2 linked regions of the Caldimonas brevitalea genome follow. The protein of the gene in region 2 binds, or shares a complex with, the protein of the main gene of each other region. Links are inferred from orthologs where the notes say so. Each region holds a gene or a part of one and is shown on either strand. Other genes may lie near its edges.

What was found. The genes of interacting proteins can lie anywhere in the genome.
Region 1: the proteins of dnaG (region 2) and dnaB are in contact, whole or in part, in a crystal structure (PDB 2R6A), measured with the Geobacillus stearothermophilus proteins. The link is inferred for Caldimonas brevitalea from one-to-one orthologs. Residues at the interface, in WP_049624496.1 of Geobacillus stearothermophilus: Lys456, Leu457, Leu458, Pro459, Ala460, Asn463, Ala464, Leu467, Leu535, Leu536, Ile537, Ala538, Gln544, Glu545, Asp548, Tyr549, His552; in WP_033016901.1 of Geobacillus stearothermophilus: Ser13, Glu15, Ala16, Gln18, Glu91, Leu92, Asp94, Ala95, Val96, Pro97, Thr98, Ala99, Ala100, Asn101, Tyr104, Tyr105, Ile108.

What each region holds. Positions count from the first base shown.
Region 1 is NZ_CP011371.1:2,621,257-2,624,823, reverse strand. Bases 706-3,567 are described here. They hold dnaB (replicative DNA helicase), read right to left. Parts: upstream 2,920-3,567; coding sequence 1,492-2,919; downstream 706-1,491. Other genes in these bases: rpsR (30S ribosomal protein S18), read right to left, coding at 3,553-3,567; rplI (50S ribosomal protein L9), read right to left, coding at 3,089-3,541. Outside these bases: AAW51_RS30440 (hypothetical protein), read right to left, coding at 1-407. UniProt on the Escherichia coli protein: The main replicative DNA helicase, it participates in initiation and elongation during chromosome replication. Travels ahead of the DNA replisome, separating dsDNA into templates for DNA synthesis.
Region 2 is NZ_CP011371.1:2,231,923-2,236,284, forward strand. What follows is about bases 1-2,952. They hold dnaG (DNA primase), read right to left. Parts: upstream 2,449-2,952; coding sequence 553-2,448; downstream 1-552. Other genes in these bases: rpoD (RNA polymerase sigma factor RpoD), read right to left, coding at 1-212; ggt (gamma-glutamyltransferase), read right to left, coding at 2,683-2,952. In the rest of the region: more of ggt, read right to left, coding at 2,953-4,362. UniProt on the Escherichia coli protein: RNA polymerase that catalyzes the synthesis of short RNA molecules used as primers for DNA polymerase during DNA replication.

The DNA.
Region 1 (3,567 bases), 390 kb from region 2 along the record:
TCCTGCTGATCAAGCTCTTCGTGTGCGCGGTATGCTGCCGACTCGATCTGCGTCTTCGCGAAGGCGATGGTGTCCTTCGGGCAGGTTTTACCTTGGAACAGCCGCAAGCGGCCGTATCCCGTCACACCCAGATAAGTTGCCGCCGGCTCAAGCGCACCCAGACCTACGATACGGGGAAATATGGCTTGGCTTCCGCCGGTCTCGAGCAGCTGCCGCTCGACCAGGGTCAACATGTTGATGGCCTCGTCGCCCGCCACACGGCCGCCCAAGGTCAGCACGATATCCGCGGCCTGCGACAGATTGGTCGCTCTCTGCGCCTTCAACACAATTTCATGGAGCAGCTCATCAAAATCCCCGTTGGGCTCAACAGCGGTGGGTTGCGGAGAATGTAAATGTTGCGCAAGCATGCCATCCCCTATGCGCCCACCCTAAGGTGTCGCATTTCTATGCGGTATCCATGAATAAACACCTCGGCGGGCCTTACGGCGTCGCGTTCGGACGGTGCACTCGAGGTCGACGGAATTCCGGTGACCGGCACACCCGGACCTTGATTGCAACCATCAAAGTCCGCGGTGCGCGGTAATTCAGAGCGAGACCGTTAGAACGGTCGGAACTGTCGGGTCCTCCGGTGCTTTTTCTTCACCCAGGCAGAGTCCAGCTTTTTCTCGCCCGCGACCGTGTTTCCCCTAAGCGTAGGGGATGGGAAAGGGTCCTGTGGGAACCCTCGGCGGTCACTTAAACCGTCGTACCGACGCCATCTATACCGCTCGATGCGGCATACTAAATTGAAGCAGCCCAGCACCAAAAAGGTGTGGGTGGGTTATGCGGGCTCTGGTAAACCCTTAGAAATTTTGGCTCGGTTTATTTTTTTGTTCCTGCGCAGCTTAAACGCGACTGAAATTTCCGTGACCTAGCAGAAATATCAGCTTCTCGGGCGCCGCTATTGCCAACGAGCCAAGTGGTGGGTTTGGCTGATCTAGACCAGCGTCTCGTTCTGAGGCACGGGATGTCACGATTGCCCCGAGGAAAACGGCACCACGACCCCGGATTTCCACGCAGCGTCGATGCGCAAGATCGGTGGCAGGGCCTGTGAGAAGAGGCAGCTGCGGTGGTGAGCGGCCGTCGCCCTACTCGGGCTCGGTCCTGCCGCTGGACATCGCGACGCTCGCCACCGGTGTCGATGACGGTCTGCTGCTGAAGGAGGGAGGTGTGCCGACTGCCGGGACCGCGCGCCGCTCCAGCCAGCGTCCAGTTGACCCAAGCGATGGAAGCTGCCGAAACGGGCGCCGGAACGCCCGGGGTCTTGCAGCCTCCAGAGGGCAGCTGGCGGCGTCCGCTTGCACGCTGAACGCCATGTGAACGATATGACCCGCAGAGGGCCGGGCAGCCTGGTCCTACCCGATGGTCCGCCTTGCCTGCCCTGCCGTGCCGCACTGTGCGAGGTACGTCGACGGCTCTCGCGCCTTCAGCGTCGAGCCGCCTGGGCTAGCGTCAGTATTCGTCCGGCCCGGTGTAGCCGGGCGCGAGGTTTTCGAACTTGGTCAGCGGCTTCAGGAAGGCCAGCTTGACGGTACCCACCGGGCCATTACGCTGCTTGCCGATGATGATCTCGGACACGCCCGGCTCCTTGCACGCCTCTTTGGTGTAGTACTCGTCGCGGTAGATGAACATGATGACGTCGGCGTCCTGTTCAATGGCGCCGGACTCGCGCAAGTCACTCATCATTGGGCGCTTGTCGGTGCGCGTCTCGACACTGCGGTTGAGCTGCGACAGCGCGATCACCGGGCAACGCAACTCCTTGGCCAAGGCCTTCAGGCCCCGCGAGATCTCACCGATGACGGTCGCGCGGTTCTCTTCGCTGCCGCCGCCGTTGCCGCTCATCAGCTGCAGGTAGTCGATGATGATCAGGCCCAGCTGACCACATTGGCGTGCCTGCCGCCGCGCCCGCGCCCGCAGCTCGGTCGGGCTCAGGCCCGGCGTCTCGTCGATGAAGATGCTGGCGTTGCGCAGCTTCTCGACGGCCTCTGACAGGCGCGACCATTCGTCGTCCCGCAGCGAACCGGTGCGCAGATGCGATTGGTCGATACGCCCCAGCGAGCCCACCACCCGCAGCGCGAGCTGGGCAGCCCCCATTTCCATCGAGAACACCACCACGGGCAGGCCTTCGCTGACCGCGACATGCTCGCCGATGTTGAGCGCGAAGGCGGTCTTGCCCATCGAGGGACGCGCCGCCAGGATGATCAGATCGCCGGGCTGCAGGCCGGCCGTCATGCGGTCCAGGTCGAAGAAGCCGGTGCGCACGCCGGTGACATCTTCGGCGCCGTTCTCGGCCAGCTCCTGCACCCGGTCCAGCAGGTCGACGACCAGCGAGTCCATCGAGTGGAAGCCCTGCTTGGACCGCGAGCCTTCTTCACCGATCTTGAAGATCTTGCCTTCCGCCTCGTCGAGGATGGCCGACACGGGCCGGCCCTGGGGGTTGAAGGCGGCCGTCGCGATCTCGTCGCTCGCGCTGACCAGCTTGCGCAGCACAGCCCGCTCGCGGACGATCTCGGCATAGCGGCCCAGGTTGGCCGCGCTCGGCACACTCTGCGCGAGCGCGTTGAGATACGCCAGCCCACCGCACTCGTCGGCCTTGCCCAGGCTTTGCAGCTGCTCGTACACCGTGATGACGTCCGCCGGCTTGCTGGCGTTGATCAGCCCCGCGATGGCGGCATAGATCAAACGGTGCTCGAAGCGATAGAAGTCCGCATCGCTGAGCATGTCGCCGGCCCGGTCCCATGCGGCGTTGTCGATCAGCAGCCCGCCCAGCACACTTTGTTCGGCCTCGATCGAGTGCGGAGGGATGCGCAAGCGCGCCACTTCGTCGTCGGCAGCGCGAGGCCGATCGGCGAAATCAGAACCTGACAGTATCGCGGACATAGGCGGCAATGATAGGACCCGACCCGGGCCGGGACCAGTCCACAAGTCTGTGGAAAAGCGGTGGATCGCCTGGGGATCTCGGGGGATAACCCGGCGCCAGAATAGAAAAAGCCGGCCCGAGGACCGGCTTTCGTGCACTGTTGAAACAGTGCTGCAGGATGCGCGACGTTCAGTCGTTCGCGGCCACCACGGCGACCGTGATGTCGACCACCACGTCGGTGTGCAGCGCCACCGAGACGGGGTGCTCGCCGACGGTCTTGAGCGGACCGTTGGGCAGGCGCACTTGCGATTTGTTCACTTCGAAACCTTGTGCCTTCAGGCCTTCGGCGATGTCGAAGTTGGTGACGGAGCCGAACAAGCGGCCATCGACACCAGCCTTCTGGGCCACTTGCACGGTCTTGCCATTGAGCTTTTCAGCCTGGGCTTGCGCCGCGCCGAGCTTCTCGCCGGCCACACGTTCGAGTTCAGCACGCTTGGCTTCGAATTCCTTGATCGCACCTTCGGTGGCACGGCGGGCCGAACCGGTGGGGATCAGGAAGTTGCGAGCGTAGCCGTCCTTGACCTTGACGACGTCACCCAGGTTGCCCAGGTTGGCCACTTTTTCGAGCAGGATCACTTGCATGTCTCGGCTCCTCAGACCTTGTGCTG
Region 2 (4,362 bases):
GCCTTCGGCTTGCGCCCGCGTTTGGCCTTGGCCTTGCCGCCGTCGTCACCGACCTCTGCCGCCGGCGCCGCCTTGGCCGCGCGGGCGGGCTTGGCCGTCGCCTTGGCGGTGTCGTCTTTCACGGCCGCTTTGCTCACCTTCTTCTTTTCTTCGGCTGCGGTGGCATCGCCGGTCTTAGCGGTTTTCGCGGGGGCGCTTTTCTTCGCGGTCATGGACTTCCTCGGATGGGTCAGGGGCTCAGGCGGGCCAGGCGGCACGAGACGCGGCTCGAACCGGGCCGGGCCCCTGTGTGTCGGGCAGGCAGAATGGGCCGATGGCACTCGGACCGATTAGATGGGGACATCTGGTCGGGGCTCAAGCGTCGGCTCCTATGGGGCAAGCTGGCGTGAACGTATGTCGAGGGCAGCCCTTGCGGGTAATGGGTGGCCTGTTGTCGCCCTTGTCGAGGGTGGCCGGGGCCCGGAGGTGCTGCTGTCACTCTTGCCGCGCGTCTAACAAACCTTCCATTATCGACGAGACATTTCGTTTCGTCAAATGGGAGCAACCCGCGGCTCAGCGAGGCGCGGCGCTGCTGAGCGATTTTCGCAGGGCTTCGATGGCCTGGCGGCGGCTGATGACGCGGTGGAATACCTCGGCATAGGCGTCGCGTGCGGTCGGGTCTTGGGCCAGGCGGTCGGCCTCGAGTTTGTCGGCCGCCAAATGCAATTCGTCGAGTGCGATGCGCAGTTCGACGCGCAGCAATTCCTCGGTCGGCTGCTCGGTGGCGATGGCATCGTCGACCAGGCGGCGGGCGAAATCGCCGAAGGCCTGCTCCTGTACGGCTTCGCGCACGGCCGACCACGGCTGCGGGCCGTGTTCCATGGTCTGCTGCTCGATCCAGCAGAACAGCGGGCCGTGCGGCGCGGGCAGTTCGGCCAGCAGCCGGTGGTCGTCGGCGGGCAAGGATTCCCACCAGCCGGTGTGTTCGAGGATGAGTCGGGCGGCATGGTCGGCGTGGGTGCTGGGCTGGCGCTTGGTCGCGTGGCGTGGCGGGCGGGCGGGGCGGTCCTCGCGCGACGGACGTCGCCAGCCCTCCTCGCGCGGCCGCGTGCCGCCGTCGGGCCGGGCGTCGCCGGTGGCTTCGTCGTGCCGCGCCCGCGGGCGCTCCTGCCCCTGTTGCCACAAACCCAGCACGTCTTGTGCCGACATCTCGGCGCGGGCGGCCAGGACGGCCACCAGCTGCCGCTTCAGCGCTCCCTCGGGCAGTAGCGACCACAAGGGCCGGGCCGCCGCGAGCATCTGCGAGCGGCCTTCCAGCGTGTCGAGTCGGCAGCCCTCGGCCGCGGCCTCGACCAGCTGGCGCGACAACGGCACGGCTTGTTCGACCTGCTCTTGGAAGGCCTCGGCGCCGAATTCGCGCACGTAAGAGTCGGGGTCGTGCTCCGGCGGAAGGAACAAGAAGCGCACGTTGCGCGTGTCAGTGGCGTGGGGCAGGGCCGCTTCCAGCGCCCGGCCGGCGGCCTTGCGCCCGGCGGCGTCGCCGTCGAAGCTGAATACCACCGAGTCGGTGAAGCGGAACAGCTTGTGGACGTGGTCGGCGGTGCAGGCGGTGCCGAGCGTCGCGACGGCGTTGGGGAACCCGAGCTGGGCCAGCGCGACGACGTCCATATACCCTTCGACCACCAGCGCATAGCCCAGCTGGCGCAGCGCGGTGCGCGCCTCGTAGAGCCCGTAGAGCTCGCGGCCCTTCACGAATACCGGGGTCTCGGGGGAGTTGAGGTACTTCGGCTCGCCCTGGTCGAGCACCCGGCCGCCGAAACCGATGGTCTCGCCCTTGACGTTGCGGATCGGGAACATCACCCGGTCTCGGAACCGGTCGTAGCGCTTGACGTCGTCTCCCTCGCCCTGCGCGATCACCAGCCCCGAGGTTTCCAGCAGCGGATCGTCGTAGCGCGGAAAGACGCTCGCGAGCCCGCGCCAGCCCTCCGGCGCATAGCCCAGCCCGAAGCGGGCTGCGACCTCGCCCGTCAGGCCCCGGCGCTTCAAATAGTCGACCGCACGCGGACTTTGCTTGAGCTGTTTGCGGTAATGCTCACCCGCCTTCGCCAACACCTCGGTCAGCGTGGCCTGCTGCTCGCGCGCTTGTGCGGCCTGCGCGCGCTGCTCGGGCGAGGTGTCGTCCTGTGGCACCTCGAGCCCGCATTGCTGCGCGAGATCTTTCAAGGCGTCGACGAATCCCAACCCAGTCTGTTCCATCAGGAAGTCGATCGCGTTGCCATGGACACCGCAGCCGAAGCAGTGGTAGGTCTGGCGGGTCGGGCTGACGGTGAAGCTGGGGGTTTTTTCGCCGTGAAAGGGGCACAGCCCCTTGTAGTTGATGCCGGCCTTCTTGAGCTGCACATGGCGGCCGACGATCTCGACGATGTCGACACGGGCGAGCAGGTCTTGTTTGAAGCTGGGCGGGATCACTTCCGCAGTCTACCGAACTGCCCGGGGGCGCGGTCGTTGCCGCGGGCCTCGTCGGCGGGCCCGCGGTGTCGCTGCGGAAGTAGTCGAAGTACAGGGTTGTCGGCCTCGTGCCTCGGCGGGCTCACCGGGGAAAGAGAGCCTGCAGGAACAGGCTCGGAACCCTGAGGAAGTTCGGAGGAGCCGTAGTCAGACTACTCACATCGGCCACCTATGGAGACGTCTGCGCGCCCCGCGTCAGTCTCCCATCACCACACCTTCACGACGCGGATCGGCGCCGCCGAACCAGCCGTTGGGCGTCCGCTGGATGGCCTGCAGTCCGCTGGTCATGTTGGTCTCGCGCACCTCGTGGCCGCGCGCTTTCAGCCCGTCGAGCGTGGTGGCGGGGAAGCGCTTTTCCTCGAGCAGGGTCGGGCCGTTGGTGGAGCCGAAATTCGGCAACCCGATGGCCTGTTGTGCGTTCAGACCCCAGTCGAGTGTGCCCAGCAGCGTCTTGGCGGTGTAGTGGATGATCTGCGCCCCGCCAGGCGAGCCGGCGCTCATCACCAGCTGGCCGCTGGCCTTGTCGAACACCAGGGTGGGGCTCATGCTGGAGCGCGGCCGCTTGCCCGGCTGCACGCGGTTGGCGACCGGCTTGCCGGTGGCATCGGCCGGCGCGAACGAGAAGTCGGACAGCTGGTTGTTCAGCAGGAAGCCGCGCACCATCTGGCGCGAGCCGAACTGGTCCTCGATGCTGGTCGTCATCGCGATGGCGCGACCGTCGGCATCGACGATCGAGATGTGCGAGGTGCCGTACTCGAGCTGGTCCGGCTGCGGCGCCCAGGACACGGTCGCGCCTCGCGGCGTGCCCGGTTGGGCCGTCTTCATCGACTGCGGGCCCACCAGCGCGGCGCGCTCTTTCAGATACGTGGGGTCGACCAGGCTGTGCCAGGAGCCTGCCGGCGGAGAGACGAAATCGGGGTCGGCCACATAGAGGGCGCGGTCGGCGAACGCCAGTCGGGCTGCCTCGGTGTATTGGTGCAGCAGGTCGACGCTGGGCACGTCGGCCTCGAGCGGCTGCGCCACCCGCGGCAGGTGCGCCATCACGCCGAGGATCTGGGCCACCGCGATGTGGCCCGACGAAGGCGGCGGGAAGCCGCACAACCGATACCGTTGCCAGTCGGTGCACAGCGGCTCGCGCTTCTTGGGCTGGTAGCCCGCCAGGTCCTCCTCGCTGAGGCTGCCGGGGTTGGTCGGGTGGCTGCGCACCTTGGCCACGATGTCGCGCGCGACCGGGCCGCGGTAGAAGGCGTCGGCGCCTTGTTTGGCGATGTCGCGCAGCAGTTCGGCCAGGGCAGGGTTGCGCACCACCATGCCGGCGTCGCGCGGGTCGCCGTCGGGCTTGTAGAAATAGCGGGCGGCGCCTTCGTCTTTCTTCAGGTGCTGTTCGGTCTTGAGCAAAGTGTTCAGCCGGGGGCTGACCTTGAAGCCGTTTTCGGCCAGCGCGATGGCCGGCTCGAACAGCGTGGCCCAGGGCAGCTTGCCGTGCTGCCGGTGTGCCGTCTCGAGCATGCGCAGCACGCCGGGCACCCCGACCGAGCGGCCACCGACCACCGCGTCGTAAAAGCTCATCGGCTTGCCGTCGGCGCCCACGAAGAGCTGCTCGTTCGCGGCGGCCGGGGCGGTTTCGCGGCCGTCGAAGGCCTCCAGTCGACCACCGTCCCAGTGCAGCAGGAAGGCGCCGCCGCCCAGGCCGCTCGATTGCGGCTCGACCAGCGTCAGCACCATCTGCACGGCAATCGCGGCATCGAGCGCGGAGCCGCCGGCCTTCAGGATCTGGTAGCCCGCGTCGGTCGCGAGCGGGTTGGCAGCGGCGACGGCAAACTTGCGGGTGCTCCAGCCGGGCTTGTCGATGTAGCCGGAGGCGGCCTCGGGCTG